Regions from separate parts of the Kitasatospora sp. NPDC029312 genome, predicted to be linked through region 2. Evidence: riboswitches for the same ligand, from Rfam matches in the RefSeq annotation. Region 2 holds a riboswitch; the other holds the start of a gene.
The links. A riboswitch is a leader RNA that binds a small molecule or an ion and turns the genes downstream of it on or off. The one in region 2 is predicted to bind glycine.
Positions count from the first base shown of each region.

Region 1: linked by a shared signal. The riboswitch ahead of gcvP (aminomethyl-transferring glycine dehydrogenase) and the one ahead of gcvT (glycine cleavage system aminomethyltransferase GcvT) in region 2 are both predicted to bind glycine.

Region 1 is NZ_JBVHXY010000020.1:109,425-113,831, reverse strand. Features, by position in the region: gene ACZ4WV_RS18595 (MFS transporter) at 1-316, opposite strand, end outside; gene ACZ4WV_RS18590 (PRC and DUF2382 domain-containing protein) at 480-1,544, opposite strand; glycine riboswitch at 1,769-1,872, shown strand; glycine riboswitch at 1,874-2,006, shown strand; gene gcvP (aminomethyl-transferring glycine dehydrogenase) at 2,109-4,407, shown strand, end outside.
Region 2 is NZ_JBVHXY010000002.1:318,078-322,484, forward strand. Features, by position in the region: gene glyA (serine hydroxymethyltransferase) at 1-664, opposite strand, end outside; gene gcvH (glycine cleavage system protein GcvH) at 795-1,169, opposite strand; gene gcvT (glycine cleavage system aminomethyltransferase GcvT) at 1,291-2,412, opposite strand; glycine riboswitch at 2,644-2,748, opposite strand; gene ACZ4WV_RS02905 (enhanced serine sensitivity protein SseB C-terminal domain-containing protein) at 2,979-3,764, shown strand; gene ACZ4WV_RS02910 (enhanced serine sensitivity protein SseB C-terminal domain-containing protein) at 3,881-4,407, shown strand, end outside.

The DNA.
Region 1 (4,407 bases), on a different contig from region 2:
AGGAGTGGGTGCTGACCGCCAGGGCGGATCCGGCGACCAGGCCGGCCAGCGAGATGAGCAGCATGGGCTTACGGCCCCGGAGGTCGCCGAAGCGGCCCAGCAGAGGAGTCAGCACGGCTGCGGAGAGCAGGTTGGCGGTCATCAGCCAGGTGATGTTGGACGTGGAGACGTCCAGTTCCTTGGCCAGCGAGGGCAGGATCGGGACGACCGCGGTCTGCACCACGCTGAACGACAGCATCGCCAGGATGAGGGCCGGCAGGACCCGGGCGCTGCTCTGCTTCTCGGCCGCGGTGGTGGGCTGTGGTGCCTCACTCACGGTTGCTTCCTCCCGTACATAGTGAATGAACTGAAGTAAATATGCCCGGAGATACTTCAGAGTGTCAAATATCGAGCGGTTAAGGTTTGGCAAAGCGGGGTAGTGGGGCCGGACACGACGAGGGCCCCGGAGGGATTCCGGGGCCCTGGGGGAGTCGCGGGGGTCAGACGATGGGGTGCGGGGAGTCGTGGTGGGCGCCGTTCGTGGCCGGGGCGCTGTCGTCGTGGATCTCGACGTGCTCGCGGCGCAGTTCGTCCTGGACGACCTCCTCGGCGGTGTAGCGCTCGACGACCAGGCGCACCCGCTCGATCGGGGCCAGGTACTTGCGGACCACGGGGCGCTCCTCGCGGAGGGTGACCTCCTCGACGTCCTCGGCGATCTCCTTGTCGCTCAGGGTGGCGCGCTCGGCGTCGCTGACCGGCACGCGCTCCACGCGGACCCGCTCGCGGACCACCGGGACGCGGCGCTCGACCTGCTCGCTGGTCACGTACTTGCGCAGCTTCGCGGTGCCCAGGACGTGCCACTCGGTGGTGATGTCGAGCCGCTCCTCGCGACAGGTGATCTCGACCGGGGCCGTCAGGGCCGAGGTGCCGGCCTCGGCGGAAGGCGCGGGCGCCGGCGCGGGGGTGGGCACGGGGGCGGGCGCGGCCGGCGCGGGCTGCGGCCTCGGCTCGACGAGCGGGGCGGCCGCCATGGCGGGGGCGGAGGGGGTCGGCACGTGGGTCTCCGTGGTGGTGGTGTCGGTGCCGACGGTGCCGGGGGCGGCGACCGCGGTCGGACCCGGCTCGGCGGAGTGGAAGGCGAACGGCGTGGCGGTCGTGGTGGCCGCCGCCGCGACGACCGGCGTGTTGCCGAAGTCGAGGTCGGGCTGGTGGGCGGTCCGGGCGGGCTCCTCGGTGGCGGCGTGGGCGTCCACCGGGGTGTCGAGGCCGTAGTAGCGGTAGAGCTGGAGCTCCTGGGCCGGCGACAGGTGCTGGCCCACGCCGAAGTCCGGCGACTCCTTGACCAGCGACTTGTCGTAGGGCACCCGGAGCTCGTCACCCGAGAACTCGCTCGTGGTGAGCGGGACGAAGGCGTCCCGGCCGAAGATGCCGGTCCGCACGGCCGCCCATTCGGGCTGGCCGGTCGAGTCGTCCAGGTACACCTCGTCGACCGTGCCGATCTTGTCGCCGTTGCGGTCGACCGCCTTGTGGCCGATGAGATCCCGGGGGTCGATGTCGGTCTGCACTCTTTCCTCCAGTCCGCTGCGCCTACGGAACTCCCGCAGGTACGGCGGTCGGAGCACCCGTCCCGTCCGCCACTTCACACCAAAAGGCATGAATGGGACCGACGCGACCGGGGTGCGCCGGACGGGCTTGGTGCTGGGCCGTCCGGGGGACGCGCGTAGACCTCGAGTGACCAGACGCACCCGTGATCGGAAGGCCTCCCGCTGGTACCCTGGGCGGCGACCGCCGAGCCCGCTCGGGAGAGTCCACGACCGCGAAAACCGCTGGTCGGGGCGCCGAAGGAGCAAACCCTCCCCGGAATCTCTCAGGCATCCGTACCGTGCGGGCTAGGTCACTCTGGAAAGCAGGGCAGGATCGCCGGCGCGGAAGCCGACGATCACCACCCTCACCGACGGTGCAAGCCGACGAAGCGCCGACAGCGCGACGTGCGGGCGAAGCTCTCAGGTCCCGATGACAGAGGGGGAGGCCTTTCGGGTTCGTCCGCCCGAGCCGTTCCGCCGTCCGCAGCGGAAGGCCCGTCGGCGTGCGTGCCCCCGCCGGTCCGTGACCAGGAGGCCTCGACCACCATGAACGCCCAGCCGAACGCGGGACGCCCCACCGGCGCCTCGACCCTCACCGAGCTCGAGTCGGCCAGCCCCTTCGAGAACCGCCACATCGGCCCCGACGCCGCCGCCCAGGAGAAGATGCTGGCCTCCGTCGGCTACGGCTCCCTGGACGAGCTCGCCGCCACCGCCGTTCCCGAGGCGATCCGCTCCATCACCGCCCTGGACCTGCCCGCCGGCCGCAGCGAGGCGCAGGTCCTCGCCGAGCTGCGCGAGCTGGCGAGCCGCAACCAGGTGCTCCAGCCGATGATCGGCCTGGGCTACTACGGCACCTTCACCCCGCCGGTGATCCTGCGCAACGTCATGGAGAACCCGGCCTGGTACACCGCCTACACCCCGTACCAGCCGGAGATCTCGCAGGGCCGCCTGGAGGCGCTGCTCAACTTCCAGACCCTGGTCTCCGACCTGACCGGCCTGCCCACCTCCGGCTCCTCGCTGCTGGACGAGGGCACCGCGGCCGCCGAGGCGATGGCGCTGGCGCGCCGTGTCACCAAGGTCAAGGGCGGCGTCTTCCTGGTCGACGCCGAGACCCTGCCGCAGACCATCGCCGTGATCAACACCCGCGCCGTGCCGACCGGTGTCGAGGTCGTCGTCGCGGACCTGTCCGACGGCATTCCGGCCGAGGTCGCCGAACGCGGCGTCTTCGGCCTCCTGCTGCAGTACCCGGGTGCCACCGGCGTGGTCCGCGACCTCGCCCCGGTGATCGAGCAGGCGCACGGGCTGGGCGCGATCGTCGCCGTGGCCGCCGACCTGCTGGCGCTGACCCTGCTCAAGTCCCCGGGTGCGCTGGGCGCCGACATCGCCTGCGGCACCTCGCAGCGCTTCGGCGTGCCGATGGGCTTCGGTGGCCCGCACGCCGGCTACCTGTCGGTGCGCGCCGAGTACGCCCGCTCGCTGCCCGGCCGCCTGGTCGGCGTTTCCGTCGACGCCGACGGCAACCGCGCCTACCGCCTGGCGCTGCAGACCCGCGAGCAGCACATCCGCCGCGAGAAGGCCACCAGCAACATCTGCACCGCCCAGGTGCTGCTCGCCGTGATGGCCTCGATGTACGCCGTCTACCACGGCCCGGACGGCCTGGCCGACATCGCCCGGCGCACCCACCGCTACGCCGCCGCTCTCGCCGAGGGCCTCCGGGCCGGCGGCGTCGAGCTGCTGCACGGCGAGTTCTTCGACACCGTCACCGCCGTCGTCCCGGGCCGCGCCGCCGAGATCGCCGCCGCCGCCCGCACCCACGGCATCAACGTCCACCAGGACGGCGCGGACCGGATCTCCGTCTCCACCGACGAGACCACCACCCGCGAGCACCTGGCCGGCGTCTGGGCCGCGTTCGGCGTCCCCGCCGTGGAGGTCGCCGAGGCCGCCGAGACGCTGCCCGCCGCGCTGCTGCGCGAGGACGAGTACCTGACCCACCCCGTCTTCCACAGCCACCGCTCGGAGACCGCCATGCTGCGCTACCTGCGCCGCCTGTCGGACCGGGACTACGCGCTCGACCGCGGCATGATCCCGCTGGGCTCCTGCACCATGAAGCTCAACGCGACCACCGAGATGGAGGCGGTGACCTGGCCGGAGTTCGGCCAGCTGCACCCCTTCGCGCCGATCGACCAGGCCCAGGGCTACCTGACCCTGATCCGCCAGCTGGAGCAGCAGCTGGTCGAGGTCACCGGTTACGACGCCGTCTCGATCCAGCCGAACGCCGGCTCCCAGGGCGAGCTGGCCGGCCTGCTGGCCGTCCGCGCCTACCACCACGCCAACGGCGACACCCAGCGCGACGTCTGCCTGATCCCGTCCTCCGCGCACGGCACCAACGCCGCCTCCGCGGTGATGGCCGGCATGCGCGTGGTCGTGGTGAAGACCCTGGTCGACGGTGACGTGGACGTCGAGGACCTGAAGGCCAAGATCGAGCAGCACCGCGACAACCTGTCCGTGCTGATGGTCACCTACCCGTCGACCCACGGCGTTTACGAGACCCAGATCACCGAGATCTGCGCCCTGGTGCACGAGGCCGGCGGCCAGGTGTACGTGGACGGCGCCAACCTGAACGCCCTGGTCGGCCTGGCCAAGCCGGGCAAGTTCGGCGCGGACGTCTCGCACCTGAACCTGCACAAGACCTTCTGCATCCCGCACGGCGGCGGCGGCCCGGGCGTCGGCCCGGTCGCGGTGCGCGCCCACCTGGCGCCGTACCTGCCGAACCACCCGCTGCAGGAGGAGGCCGGCCCGGCCACCGGTGTCGGCCCGATCTCGGCCGCGCCCTGGGGCTCGGCGG
Region 2 (4,407 bases):
CCGCGTAGGGCACCGGGTTCGGGTGGAGCCCGGCGGCCACCAGGCCGGCGAAGTGCGCCATGTCCACCATGAGCAGGGCGCCGATCTCGTCGGCGACCCGGCGGAACTCGGCGAAGTCCAGCTGGCGCGGGTAAGCGGACCAGCCGGCGATGATCAGCTTCGGCTGGTGCTCCTTGGCCAGGCGCTCGACCTCGGCCATGTCGACCTGGCCGGTCTTCTCGTCCACGTGGTACGCGACCACGTTGTAGAGCTTGCCGGAGAAGTTGATCTTCATGCCGTGGGTCAGGTGACCGCCGTGGGCCAGGTTCAGGCCCAGGATGGTGTCGCCCGGCTGGATCAGCGCGAACATCGCGGCGGCGTTGGCCTGCGCGCCCGAGTGCGGCTGGACGTTGGCGTGCTCGGCGCCGAACAGGGCCTTGACGCGGTCGATCGCGATCTGCTCGACCACGTCGACGTGCTCGCAGCCGCCGTAGTAGCGGCGGCCGGGGTAGCCCTCGGCGTACTTGTTGGTGAGGACCGAGCCCTGGGCCTCCATGACCGCCACCGGGGCGAAGTTCTCGGAGGCGATCATCTCCAGGGTGGTCTGCTGGCGGTGCAGCTCGGCGTCGACCGCGGCGGCGATCTCCGGGTCGAGGGCGTGCAGGGACTGGTTGAGAACCGTCATGGTGTGGTCTTCCCGGGAGGAGGAGGATCAGGGGTGCCGTGCGAGCGCGCCCTCGCAAGGGGTGGTGCCGGGTGACGGCCGGGCGGTGGGGCGGGCCGGCGTGCGCGCGGCCCGCCCGGTCACGAACGGGTCAGGCCTTGACGAAGGCGTCGTACTCGTCCGCGCTGAGCAGCTTGCCGGTGGACTCCACCCGCACCTTGAACAGCCAGCCGCCCTCGAAGGGGGCGCTGTTGACCAGGCCGTTGTCGTCCAGGACGTCCTGGTTGACCTCGGTGACCTCGCCGGTCACCGGGGAGTACAGGTCGCTGACCGACTTGGTGGACTCCAGCTCGCCGCAGGTCTCGCCGGCGGTCACGGTGTCGCCGACCTCGGGCAGCTGCACGTAGACGATGTCACCGAGCGCGTCGGCGGCGTGCTGGGTGATGCCGATGGTGGAGACACCGTCATCAGCGGCGGTCAGCCACTCGTGCTCCTCGGTGTACTGCAGGTGCTGGGGGTTGCTCATGGCGTCATTCTCCAGGATGGGAAGCGGGTACGACGAAGCGGGCCGCCACGCGGACGGCTTCGACGTGCGGGTATGGGGAAAGCGGGTGCCGGCCGGGCCGCGCGGGCCCGGCCGGACGGACTCAGCGGGCGCGCTTGTAGAACGGCAGCGCCACGACCTCGACCGGCTCGTGCGTGCCGCGCACGTCCACCGCGACGGTGGTGCCGGGGGCGGCGTGGGCGGCGTCGACGTAGGCCATCGCGATCGGCTTGCCCAGCGTCGGGGACGGCGCGCCCGAGGTGATCCGGCCGATCGGGGCGCCCTCGGTGGAGACCACGGTGTACTCGGCGCGCGGCACCCGCTTGCCCTCGGACACCAGGCCGACCAGCACCTTCGGCGGGTTGGCCTCCGCCGCGGCGGCCGCCTGCTCCAGCGCCTTGCGGCCGACGAAGGCGCCGTCGTTGGTGGTCTTGTCGAAGCGGACGACCCGGCCCAGGCCCGCGTCGAAGGGGGTGAGGTCGGTGGACAGCTCGTGCCCGTACAGCGGCATGCCCGCCTCCAGGCGCAGGGTGTCGCGGCAGGACAGCCCGCACGGCACGAGGCCGCGGCCCTCGCCGGCGGCGGTCAGCGCCTGCCAGACGTCCTCGGCGTCGCCCGGGTGGCAGAAGATCTCGAAGCCGTCCTCGCCGGTGTAGCCGGTACGGGCCAGCAGCACCTCGCGGTCGGCCACCCGGGCCGGGAGGATCGCGTAGTACTTCAGGCCGGGCAGGTCGGCGTCCGTGGTCCCGGCCAGGATCGCGGTGGACTCCGGGCCCTGGACGGCGATCAGCGCGTAGGTGTCGCGGTCGTCGGTGACGACGGCGTCGAAGCCCTTGGCGCGGGCGATCAGCTCGTCCAGGACCAGCTGGGCGTTGGAGGCGTTGGCGACGACCAGGAAGGCGTCCTCGCGCAGCCGGTAGACGATCAGGTCGTCCAGGATGCCGCCGTCCTCGGCGCAGATCATGGTGTAGCGGGCGCGCAGCACGCCGAGCGCGGAGACGAAGCCGACCAGCGCGTGGTCCAGCATCTCGCCGGCCTGCGGGCCGGTGACGGTGATCTCGCCCATGTGCGAGAGGTCGAACAGACCGGCCTTGGTGCGGACGGCGAGGTGCTCCTCGCGCTCGCTGCCGTAGCGCAGCGGCATGTCCCAGCCGGCGAAGTCGGTCATGGTCGCGCCGAGGGCGCGGTGCAGCGCGTCGAGCGCGGTCAGGCGGAGGGACGACATGGCCAGGAACTCCTCGGTCGGGGCACTCAGGGGTGCACGCGCCGGGACCGGACCCGCTCGGGGACCGACCCTGCGCGCGGGCATGCGGCGGCGTGGGTCTCCCCATCTGTCGTCGAACCTGAGAGCTTCACCGCCCACCTGCCCGCAGCTGTTTCCAGCATCCAGGACAGCATGGCGGCTTGCACCGTGGGTGGGCGCGCGACAGGGCCGAGCGCCACTTTCCAGATGTGCCTAACCCGTGCGGTAGGGGGGCCTGAGAGATTCCGGGGAGGACTTGCTCCTTCGGCGCCGGCCGTACCGCCTGAGCGGCACTCCGGGCTCTCCCGCGCGGGTTCGAGCGGCCGGTATGGAGTTGTGGGGGCCCGCGGCGCATGCCGTCGGACGCGCACATCATGGCACGTCCACGCGCGCGGGGGGAGGGGGGCCCGGTCACCCCGCCCGATACCGAACCCCTGCGCCACCCGTGCCCCACCGGCACCCTGCCCGCGGCCTAGACTTCTGCGCGTCGGCGCAGCAGTGGGCGGCCGACCGGCACGAGGGCGGATCGGCGGCGCATGGAGTACCCGGTGGAGCAGCAGCAGGGGTGGGGCGGGCCGGAGTCGGTGCCGCCGGGCGGCGCCTGGCCGGCCAACGAGCTGGAGCAGGTGCTGACGGCCGCGCTGGGCGACCCGGGCGCGACGCCGCGGGTGATCGAGGTGCTGGCCCGCAGCCAGGTGTGGATCCCGCTGCCGGCCGGGGGCGATCCGGCCGGGCAGTCGCTGGACCTGCCGACCGTCGAACTGGCCGGGGAGCCGTACGTGCCGGTGTTCTCCTCACAGGAGGTGTTCCTGCAGCAGGCGCCGGGGATGGCCTTCGCGATAGCGCCGGCCTGGGAGTTCGCCCGAGGACTGCCGCTGGGCGTGGGCATCGCGGTCAACCCCGAGGCCGCGGTGGGCATCCCGGTGCCGCCGCAGGGCGTGGCCGAGCTGCGCCGCGGGCCGCGGGAGGACCGCTGGGAGCAGCAGCCGGCGGCGCCGACCGGCGGCCGGGTGGCGCTGCGCGAGCCGGTGCCGGGGGAGGACCCGGAGTACTTCCTGGCCGCCTGCCGGGCCGAACTGTCGGCCCTGCCGGGAGTGCTGACCGCGCGCCGGGCACTGGCCAGCATCGAGGGCGAGCCGACCGTGATGTTCGTGGGCGTCCAGTTGGATCCGGCCGCCCCGGCGGACCCGGGCGCGGTGAACGAGGCGCTCGGCCGGGCGCTGGGAACCGCGCCGCTGCCGGGCGGCGTCCACCTCGTGCTGCTCGACCTCGCCGAGGACCCGGTGGTCGAGTGGTTGCTCACCCGGGTACTGCCTTTCTACACGCGGATGTGAGCGGGGATCGTTCGTGAGCACGTCGCCGTGGCGGCGGCCGGTGCCGCGCCATAGGGTGCGTGCAGACGGCTGACGGGCCGGCTGGGTTGAGGAAAGAGGCGCGGCGAGGTGGGCGCATGAGTGCGGGAGCGGGAAGCGGTGGGCCGGGCCCCTGGGGCCAGGCGCCGGCCGGGCGCCCGGCGGATCCGGGCGCGCTGGAGCGCGCCCTGCGCGACGTCGCGCCGGAGCGTTACGACGCGTACGAGCGGCTGCTGCACGCGCTCGCCGACGGCCAGGTCTGGATGCTGCTCTGGCACGGCACGCCGGGCAGCCCGGACGCGCAGTACGGGAACATGGAGATCAGCGGCCACGGCTACGCGCCGGCCGTGACCTCGCCCGAGCAGCTGACGGCCTCCGGCTGGGCCCGAGCACACGAGGTCATCTCCGGGCGGGAGATCGCCGCCTCGCTGTACCGCACCCGCTGGGGCCTGTGGCTCAACCCGCACGCGCCCGGCGGCGGGGTCGGCGTGCCGTGGGCGGACCTGCGGCGGATCGCCGCCGGTCTGGACCGGCTGCCGGCCGGCCCCCTGAAGCTGAGCGAGCCGCAGGTGAACGCCCAGCAGTTCTTCGCGCTGCTGGAGCGGCAGGCCGGCGAGGTGCGCGC